Regions from separate parts of the Mesorhizobium sp. 113-3-9 genome, predicted to be linked through region 1. Evidence: predicted binding sites of a transcription regulator. Region 1 holds the regulator's gene; each other region holds the start of a gene.

Region 1 (3,278 bases):
GATCATGGAAGCGGCCCTCGATCGCGATGTCGAGCGGGCAAAGGCGCTGATGACGGCGCATATCGGCTACACGCTGCATGTCTACGTTCACAGCGAGGACGGCGGCGCTAACACCTACACCGCACGCGCCGGCAGCCTGAAGGCAATTTCGGGATGACTTCAGCGCTTCCGCGACGTCCGACTCTCGATGAGATGGTCGCGGCCCGCGACAGGCTGGCTGCCTGGTTGCCGCGCACGCCGCTGCTGCGCCTCGATCTCGGTCGCGCCGATCAGCGGATATTCCTCAAGCTCGAGACATTGTCGCCCATTGGCGCCTTCAAGATCAGGCCGGCGCTCAATGCCTTGCTCTGCCGCGATGCCGATGAACTCAGGCATGGCGTTGCGACTATCAGTTCCGGCAACATGGCCTACGGAATGGCCTGGGCGGCACGGGCGCTTGGCGTTCCGGTGGCCGCCTACATGTATGCCGATGCACCCCAGACCAAGATCGACGGGGTCCGCGGCCTTGGTGGCGACGTGCGCTTCGTCTCGCACGAGACATGGTGGCGCTACATCATCGGAACGGAGCGGCCGGAGGGCGCGGAACTCCTGGTGAACCCGGTCACCGACCAGGCGGTGCTTGCCGGCAACGCGACCATTGGCCTCGAGATTGCCGAAGATCTGCCCGAGGTCGATTGCGTCCTGACACCTTATGGCGGAGGGAGCATGACAACCGGTGTCGCCAGTGCGGTCAAGGCGATGCGGAGCCAGGCCAAGGTCTTCGCCGTCGAGGATGAGAATGCGGCTCCGGTCACGGCGGCGTTGGCGGCCGGACGCATTGTCGAGATCGAGACGCGCCCCTCCTTCATCAAGAGCATAGGCGGCCCATCGCTGGTGCCTGGCCTATGGCCCTTGGCAAGCCAGTCTATCGACGGCGCCATTGCCGTCAGCCTCGATCAGGTCACGGAAGCGATGCGCCTTTTGTTCTCGAAGGCAAAGATCGTGGCCGAAGGCGCGGGAGCCGCCTCGCTCGCCGCCGCTCTCCGCAGCGAGCGGGCAACCGGCAACGTCGTCTGCGTTATCTCCGGCGGCAATATCGATGCCGGCGCCTATGCGCAGATTCTGGGCGGAGCGATGCCGGAAGCCTGAACGCGTTCTATCCCCGGATAGCCAGCGATTGTTGGCGTTTTGATTTCGTTTCGTTCCGCTCGAAATGGATCGATTGGCCCATGCAATCCGCCCTGTGAATGCCCTTCAAACGCTGATGCCAAGCGGGACAAGAGGGTGGGCCACAGGCCATTAACCAAAATGATTTCAATGCTCGCCTTGGCGCGGAGGTGGTCGATTGCTGCCCGCTGCCGGCGGCAGATAATTTCAGATGCCTTAACAAATTCACTAAACTTTAAACAGTTGCGGAACACAACTGGAACAGATAGTGTTTGTTCTGGGTTTGTTTTTCGATTCCGATTCACACCCTTCGTTCAATGCCTGGGGGGCGCCATGCTGACGCGCAAGCAACATGAACTTCTGATGTTCATCCATGAACGGCTGAAGGAAAGCGGTATCCCGCCCTCCTTTGACGAGATGAAGGAAGCGCTCGATCTCGCCTCCAAGTCAGGGATCCATCGCCTGATCACGGCACTGGAGGAACGCGGCTTTATCAGGCGGCTGCCCAACCGGGCGCGGGCATTGGAAGTGCTGCGGCTACCGGATTCGATCGCGCCCGGCCTCAACGCCGCAAAGAAATTCTCGCCGAGTGTCATTCAGGGCAGTCTCGGTCAGGGTGGCCTCGGCCGCCAGATCAAGCCGGCGCCGTCGCGCTTGCCTTCTGCCGGCAATGACGACGACGCGGTCTCCGCCGTGTCGATCCCGGTGATGGGCCGTATCGCCGCCGGCGTGCCGATCGATGCGATCCAGCATCAGACGCATTCGATCTCGGTGCCGCCGGACATGATCATGGGTGGCGAGCACTATGCGCTGGAGGTCAAGGGCGACTCGATGATCGAGGCCGGCATCTTCGATGGCGACACGGTCATTATCCGCAACGCCGATACGGCGAGCCCGGGCGAGATCGTCGTGGCGCTGGTCGACGAGGAGGAAGCGACCTTGAAACGGTTCCGCCGCAAGGGCGCCTCGATTGCCCTTGAGGCCGCCAACCCGGCCTACGAGACACGCATTTTCGGGCCGGATAGGGTCAAGGTGCAAGGCAAGCTGGTCGGGCTGATCAGGCGCTACTGAGCAGGAGCAGCCGGCGTTTCGGCTTTTTGATAGGGTGGCAGCCCCCTCGCCTCACGCGAAAACTTTCGTTGCTCGTGCCAGGGCCGATACGGCCCGTCCACGGCGAAGCTGACGGTCGGCGGGCCGGTCGCCGATTGACGATCGAAGAACACGGCGGCACTGCCCTTGCGTGCAAGTTGCCGTTTGGTGATGACGAGAACCAGCGGGTTGTGGCAGGCATCGTAGCCTGTCGCGTCATTGACAACGATCAGATCGGCGAAACCGCAGGCCTTCCAGGTAGCCTTGCGGTCTTCGACATGCGCGATGATCGCGCCAGACGGATGCCGGGCGAGACAGATGCCCTCCGTGCAGTAGAACGGCGCCCCTGGCGGCAGATTGACGGCATCTGCAATGTCGAATTGCCCGTCCGCCTTGTTGAACATCTCTGGTGTGACAATGGTTTCGGACACCAGCGCGCGTTTCCAATTGTCGACGGTGAATTCGTTCGGACGAGCCCGGCTGACCGCGAGTTCGCCACCGCCGATCGGCACCGCGACCAGCCGCGCGTCTTCGGAGATCAGCACATCCGGCACGCGCGTATCAGACACGGTCAACAGGCCGGCGAGTGCGAATGGCACTGCCGCCAGCCGTAGCCATGTCGTCGCCATCGTCGCGATGACCAGGGCAATCGTCACCAGCAGTACGGAGTGTTGTGAAATCATCCCGATCGCATCGACGGGGGAGCGTTCCGATATCCACGCCGATATGGCGATCATCGCTGTCAGGCCCTTGCCCATGAGGTAGAGAAAAGGCCCGTCCAGACCGAAGGGCATTGTCAAGGCGCTGACAACCGCCAGAAACATGACGACCGAGACAATTGGCATGATAGCCAGATTGGCGAACAGGCTGAGCGGCGAAACGCGCTGGAAGTGCCATATGGCAAACAGCGCCGTGGCGCTGCCGGCAATGATGGACGTCATCGCCACCCCTCCCGTAAGCGCAAGGAATTTTCGCATCAGGAACCCCGGCAGGGACCGCTTTGGCGGTGGCGGTCTTGCCTTTCCCGCACGGTGATCCGCCCA
Region 2 (3,278 bases), 1.4 Mb from region 1:
GACATAGACATGCGGACCGGTGTCGGCGTCGACAGGCCTGAGGTAGAAGAAGAATTTCAGCATGCGCCAGTCATCGAGGTCGAAATGATACTTGCCGAGCGAGGCAAGGTTCTTGTCGGCGTCGGAGGCCTCGCCGGTTGGAAAGCTCCACCAGACGCGTGTGGTGATCAGTTTCGCCTGGCCGCCGAGATAGTGCGCGGCTATGTCGAGCAGCAGCGGGTCGCGCTGTATGGCGAGTGCCGCCGGGCAGTCGAGGATGCGCTCGAAATAGTGTCCGCTGAGCAGCGAGCGAGCCAGGCGTTTCTCGGCTTGCGCATGCTCGCCCGGCATGAATTCGAGACGGCGGTCGAAATTGCCGAAGCAAGGCGTGCGGTCCGCGAAACGCGCGATCTCCTCATGAATTTCCCATGGCAGGACCAGGCCTGAAAACAGGCCGTCAGAGCGCAGCGCATCGACCACCGCCGCCCGCTCGACACCGGAAAACATCGTATCCCCAAGATTGTCGGCAGGACGGGCGCGTTTTGCACCCAGCCAATGCATTCGGCGCCCGGGCATTGTGCGCGCCAGCATGAACATCGGCAGCCAGGCAGGGTTTTCGCGCAGATCCGTGAGATAGGTCGGAATGCGCACGGCGATGCGCCGCAACAGGCCGCCATTGCGCGCAATGGCCTCGAGACTGGCGGCGCCGGATTTGTCTGGGGTTGAAAGGTTCATCGGGTCCTCGTCCGTGAGCGTGAACCCGATGCCGCATCGGTGCTCACCGCTCGTATGACCCAAACCCACTTCACCACCTCCGGGAGAGGTTAACCCCGCGTCACGTTTTGTGCAATGCACAATGGACAGAGCACATGCAAAAAATCACTTTGGCGATCGGTGCTGCTGCTTCGGCGGCGCCACCCAGATCTCGGCGTCGAGCCTCTTTGTCGCCAGGCCACGCGCCAGCGCCTCGGCGCTACCGGCGCTCTTCGACAAGGACGCGGCTTGCCGCTTGCTGATCACCAGCCCATCGGCGAGCGCACGGTTTCCCGAAAAGACCCGAGCCAGGAACGGTGTGCGGCTGCCCCGCGCGCGTGAGAATCGCGCCGCCATGGTTTGCCGCGCCGTGTGGGCGACAACCGCATCGATCCACCCCTCCACCAGCCGCGCGCCCGGCTCCAGCAGCAGCAGCCAGTCACCCTTGGCCTGCCGGATCCCCAAGGCAATGCCGCCGCTTGCCACGTACTGGCAGCCGGCATGCTCGGCGACATGATGCGTCTGGTCCGTGGAGCCGGTGTCGCAGACGACGACCTCGCGCACCACGCCCTCGACAGCGCCGCCAATCAGCGAGCTGAGCGTGCGGGCGAGAGCCTCCTCGTCATTGCGCGTTTCAATGAGAACACTGAGCATGTTTAGCCGAATAGCGGAAAGCAGCGCACAGCGCCAGTTTTTGCAGCGCAGCATAGAAAGTTCTTGATTTGTTCTCATCGAGAAAATAGGAATAATTTCATGAACCGAGCGATTCGAAACAAGATGGACAGTCCCTGGGAGCGGGCCAAGATGGAACCGATCGTGCGCGCCGACATTGCAGCCTTCGGAGCTGGACGAGCCGAGATGGCCAATGCGATGATCGAGCAGAGTGGCATGCGTATCCGTCCGGACCGCAATCGCGGCCGATCGGCGGGCATCAATCCGTCCGGCCGGTTCGAGCCGGTCAGCCGCCATGTCTTCGATGATGGCTGGGATTCGCTGGAGGAGCTGCCGCCCTTCAAGACCGAAGTGCAGGTTGAAAAGCCGCGCACCATCATCACCCGCAACGAATCGCCTGACATCTCCTTCGACCGGTCGATCAATCCCTATCGCGGCTGCGAACATGGCTGCGTTTATTGCTTCGCACGGCCGACACACGCCTTCATGGGCCTGTCGCCGGGCCTCGATTTCGAATCCAAGCTGTTCGCCAAGCCGGATGCGGCACGGTTGCTCGACAAGGAACTGTCGAAGGACGGCTACCAGCCGCGCACCATCGCCATCGGCACCAACACCGACCCTTACCAGCCGATCGAAAAGCAATACCGGATCATGCGCGAGATCCTCGAAGTGCTGGAAGCGCGTGGCCATCCGGTCGGCATCGTCACCAAGTCCGCATTGGTGACGCGCGATATCGACATCTTGTCGCGCATGGCCGAGCGCGGGCTCGCCAAGGTGGCGCTGTCGGTGACGACAATGGACCGCATGCTGGCGCGCACCATGGAACCCCGTGCGTCGACGCCGACCAAGCGGCTGGAGGCGATCCGGCAGCTTTCGGATGCCGGCATTCCGGCTTCGGTCATGGTGGCGCCGATCATCCCCGGCCTCACCGACCAGGAGATGGAACGGATCCTCGATTCGGCGCGCGCGGCGGGTGCGCGCGAGGCGGGCTACGTCGTTCTGCGCCTGCCTTTGGAGGTCAGCCCGATCTTCAAGGACTGGCTGCTGCGCCACTATCCCGACCGTTACCGCCACGTGATGTCGCTGATCCGTTCGATGCGCGACGGCAAGGACTACGATTCGGAATGGGGCAAGCGCATGAAGGGCGCCGGACCCTACGCCTGGCAGATCGGCCGCCGCTTCGAGATCACCGCCAAACGGCTCGGCCTCAACGCTGAGCGGCGCACGCTGCGCACCGACCAGTTCGTCGCGGCCGGAAAGGACCAGGAGCAGTTGATGCTGCTCTGAACGCCCCCTTCGCCGCCGCCGCTTCATTGCGGTCGCGGCAAAGAATCCCGTCCGGCCTGCCCCGGCCTGCAGACGGTGCCCTCCCGGTCCGGCGCCCCACCCGACCCGGAGGGACTTGCGGAGAATCGGAGCCGATGCGAACCTCGCCGCAACATGGCTCGCGCGCGTTCCGATTCTCCGCTTCTCTTCGAAATCGTCGAGAAACCCGATTTCTCCTTCGAGACGAAGGCGATGGCTGACGGGCTGTGGCCTGTCGCGGGGATGGATGAGGCCGGCCGCGGCCCGCTGGCCGGGCCGGTGGTCGCGGCCGCGGTGGTGCTCGACCCCGCCAACATCCCCGAAGGCCTCGACGATTCCAAACGTCTCAGTCATTTGCAGCGCGAGGCGCTGTTCCTGCGCATTCTTGGCTCCGCACAGGCGGTTTCGATGGCCTCGATCAGTGCCGAAGGCATCGATAGCAGCAACATCCTCAAGGCAAGCCTGGAGGCGATGCGGCGCGCGCTGGTCGGGCTGTCGGTCCGCCCGAAACTCGCGCTTGCCGACGGCCGCGATGTGCCGCCCGGACTGCCGTGCGACGGCCGAGCGTT
Region 3 (3,278 bases), 2.9 Mb from region 1:
TCTTCGCCGCCGGCGGTCTGGTCGGCGGTGAAGCGGAACCCTTGCAACTCGCCGACATGATGGCCTTCGACAAGGACGGTTCCGGTAGGGCTAATTTCGGCTTCAGGCATGGTATTTTCTCTAAGGCGCCGCATGAGGACGGAAGTCCTGCGGTCTACGAAGCGTTTCGTCAACCGCTCATGCAGCGCATCCGACAATCTGTCTTCGATTTCGCGCGTCTTTTCCTGCCAGTGTGCCTGATCGGCCAGCCAGCCGGGCCGGTTCGACACGAATGTCCAGGTGCGGATCTGGGCAATGCGGTGCGACAGCGTGTCGATGTCGCCCTCGGTGGTGTCGGCGCGGCGCACCTGCTCGGCCATGTAATTCTCGTCGACATGGCCTCGCTTGGCGAGGTCCATATAGATCGACGCGATGAGGTCGGCATGTTGCGCCGGGGCGATCTTGCGGTAGTCGGGCAGCGCGCAGGCTTCCCACAACAGCGCCACGCGTTTGGCGTCGGTCGCCAGCGCGCGGATATCCTCGTCGCGGGAAAGATATTCGAGCGCTTGCGCGTCGACCGCCGGCAGCGCCCGCGTCAAGCCCTCCACCGGAGCGTTGGTCTCGATCGAGCGCTTCAGCGCATCGAGGCTGGCGAAGTCGAAATGAGCGGTGCGCCACTGCAGCACCTTCACCGGATCGAAGTCATGGCCTTCGATCTTCTTGACCAGTTCCTCGTCGAGCGGATCGACCTGGCCGGTGACGCCGAAAGTGCCGTCGCGCAGATGCCGGCCGGCGCGGCCGGCGATCTGGCCGAGCTCGGCCGCCGTCAGGTTGCGGTACTGGTAGCCGTCGAACTTACGGTTCTGGGCGAAGGCGACATGGTCGAGATCGAGGTTGAGGCCCATGCCGATGGCATCGGTGGCGACGAGATAGTCGACATCACCCGATTGGAACAATGCCACCTGGGCGTTACGGGTGCGCGGCGAGAGCGCGCCGAGAACGACGGCGGCACCACCTTGCTGGCGGCGGATCAGCTCGGCGATGGCGTAGACCTCGTCGGCGGAGAAGGCGACGATGGCGGTGCGGCGCGGCAGGCGCGTCAGCTTCTTCGAGCCCGCATAGGCAAGATGCGACAGCCTTGGCCGCGTCACCACCGAAACGCCCTTCAGCAAGCGCTGCAGGATGCCATGCATGGTGGCGGCACCGAGCAGCAGCGTTTCCTGGCGGCCGCGAAGATGCAGGATGCGGTCGGTGAAGATGTGGCCGCGCTCAAGGTCGCCGGCGAGCTGCACCTCGTCGATGGCGACGAAGGCGGCGTCGGTCTCGCGCGGCATGGCCTCGACCGTGCAGACCGAATATCTGGCGCCTGGCGGCTGGATCTTCTCCTCGCCGGTGATCAGCGCGACTTTATGGGCGCCGACCTTTTCGCAGACGCGCGTGTAGACTTCCCGCGCCAGCAACCTGAGCGGCAGCCCGATGACACCTGTTTCATGCGCCACCATGCGCTCGATGGCGAGGTGGGTCTTGCCGGTGTTGGTCGGACCAAGCACGGCGGTCACGTCGCGGCCCGACAGGATCAGCGGCTCGGTATGTTTCGGCTGGATGTTCATCGGCTCGGAAATAAGGCTTTCTGGCCTCTCATTGTCGGGAGCGTGCCTCAACTGGCGCGTATGACAGGCGACACATAGGGATTTCGGGCGCGAAGCGAAAGCGGAATGTTCCGTGGGCGGTTCGAAGGCCTCTTTGTCCAGCGCTAAATTGGCTGTCGCTTAACTGACGGAACGAGTCTGGAACGAATCGGCGACGAATCGGTGACTCGACCAGATTCAGCTTTTGTTCACGGCTATATGTGGATTTCGTGACCGTGACTCTCACCACATGCTGAATCCATGAACTGGCCCGTTTTATGCTAGGCGAGCTCAGCCGTTAAGCTTTGCCGGGAAACGACGCCGGCGGCACGATGCCGATCACTCAAGATTATGAAATTGTTAATCTTTCTGAATTTGGTGTTAAGGAACTACGGGCGATTCAGGCCTATTAACGTTAACTTGCGCTCAAAGCCGGAACGAATCGGCGACAAAACAGCGCCGGCGGCATTTTCCCCTTTTGTTCCCCCAATATCTTGTGTTGTGAACAGCTTATCCACCGACAATCCACAGGCTTGACCACAGGGTTCCGCACAGGCGGCGCTGCCGCCATTAACTCTTGCGTGCCGGATTGGGGCATTGCGCCGCGGCGGGGATTTTTTCGCTTCCAAGGCATCAACGAAAACGGACCGGTTTCCCGGTCCGTTCGTTACAGTCTGAAGCCGTTGTACGTTTCAGGCGAAGTATTGGCCGCCATTGGCGGTGAGGGTCGAGCCGGTGATGAAGCCGGCATCCTCGGAAGCGAGGAAGACGACGCAGCGCGCGATCTCTTCCGGTTCGCCAAGGCGGCCGACCGGGATCTGCGGCAGGATGCGCTCGTTGAGCACCTTCTCATCGATCGCCTTGACCATCTCGGTGGCGATGTAGCCGGGACAGATGACGTTGACGGTGATGCCGGCGCGGGCACCCTCCTGGGCGAGGGCCTTGGTGAAGCCGATGTCGCCGGCCTTGGCGGCGGAATAGTTGACCTGGCCGGCCTGGCCCTTCTGGCCGTTGATCGAGGAGATGGTGATGACGCGGCCGAACTTGCGGTCGCGCATGCCGCCCCACAGCGGGTGCGTCATGTTGAAGACGCCGGAAAGATTGGTGTCGATGACCTCTTTCCACTGCTCACGGGTCAATTTGTGGAACATGGCATCGCGGGTGATGCCGGCATTGTTGACCAGCACCGAGACCGGGCCGAGGTCGGCCTCGACTCGGCTGATGCCGGCGGCGCAAGCGTCATAGTCGGCGACCGACCATTTGTAGACCGGAATGCCGGTCTCGGCCTTGAATTTCGCTGCCGCCTCGTCGTTGCCGGCGTAGTTGGCCGCGACCGAATAGCCGGCGTTCTTCAAGGCGATCGAGATCGCCGCGCCGATGCCGCGCGATCCGCCCGTGACGATTGCAACCTTGGTCATGCATTTCCCCTTTTTGATATCGCCCTGTTGTCGGGCTTGGCAGGCACTGGATATGAAACGGGCGGCCTGCGCCGCCCGTTCAGTATTTTCTTCAGAGGGCTTCCACGCACAGGGCGACGCCCATGCCGCCGCCGATGCACAGGGTGGCGAGGCCTTTCTTGGCGCCGCGACGACGCATCTCGTGGACCAGCGTGTTGAAGATGCGGGCGCCCGAGGCGCCGATCGGGTGACCGATGGCGATGGCGCCGCCATT

What was found. Region 1 encodes LexA, which represses DNA repair genes until DNA is damaged. Its sites were predicted from a motif close to TGTTCNNNNTGTGTTCNG; they were not measured.
Region 2: a site for LexA is predicted at 1,445-1,462, ahead of MesoLj_RS28680 (PA0069 family radical SAM protein). Genes of this name have one in related genera too.
Region 3: a site for LexA is predicted at 1,757-1,774, ahead of MesoLj_RS07380 (helicase-related protein). Genes of this name have one in related genera too.

What each region holds. Positions count from the first base shown of each region.
Region 1 covers NZ_AP023246.1:4,474,532-4,477,809, reverse strand. The annotation lists gene MesoLj_RS21695 (GntR family transcriptional regulator) at 1-157, shown strand, start outside; gene MesoLj_RS21690 (threonine ammonia-lyase) at 154-1,128, shown strand; gene lexA (transcriptional repressor LexA) at 1,480-2,217, shown strand; gene MesoLj_RS21680 (ComEC/Rec2 family competence protein) at 2,211-3,278, opposite strand, start outside.
Region 2 covers NZ_AP023246.1:5,847,214-5,850,491, forward strand. The annotation lists gene MesoLj_RS28670 (hypothetical protein) at 1-714, opposite strand, end outside; gene MesoLj_RS28675 (glycosyltransferase) at 859-1,386, opposite strand; gene MesoLj_RS28680 (PA0069 family radical SAM protein) at 1,537-2,691, shown strand; gene MesoLj_RS28685 (ribonuclease HII) at 2,845-3,278, shown strand, end outside.
Region 3 covers NZ_AP023246.1:1,527,045-1,530,322, forward strand. The annotation lists gene MesoLj_RS07380 (helicase-related protein) at 1-1,589, opposite strand, end outside; gene phbB (acetoacetyl-CoA reductase) at 2,300-3,025, opposite strand; gene MesoLj_RS07390 (acetyl-CoA C-acetyltransferase) at 3,117-3,278, opposite strand, start outside.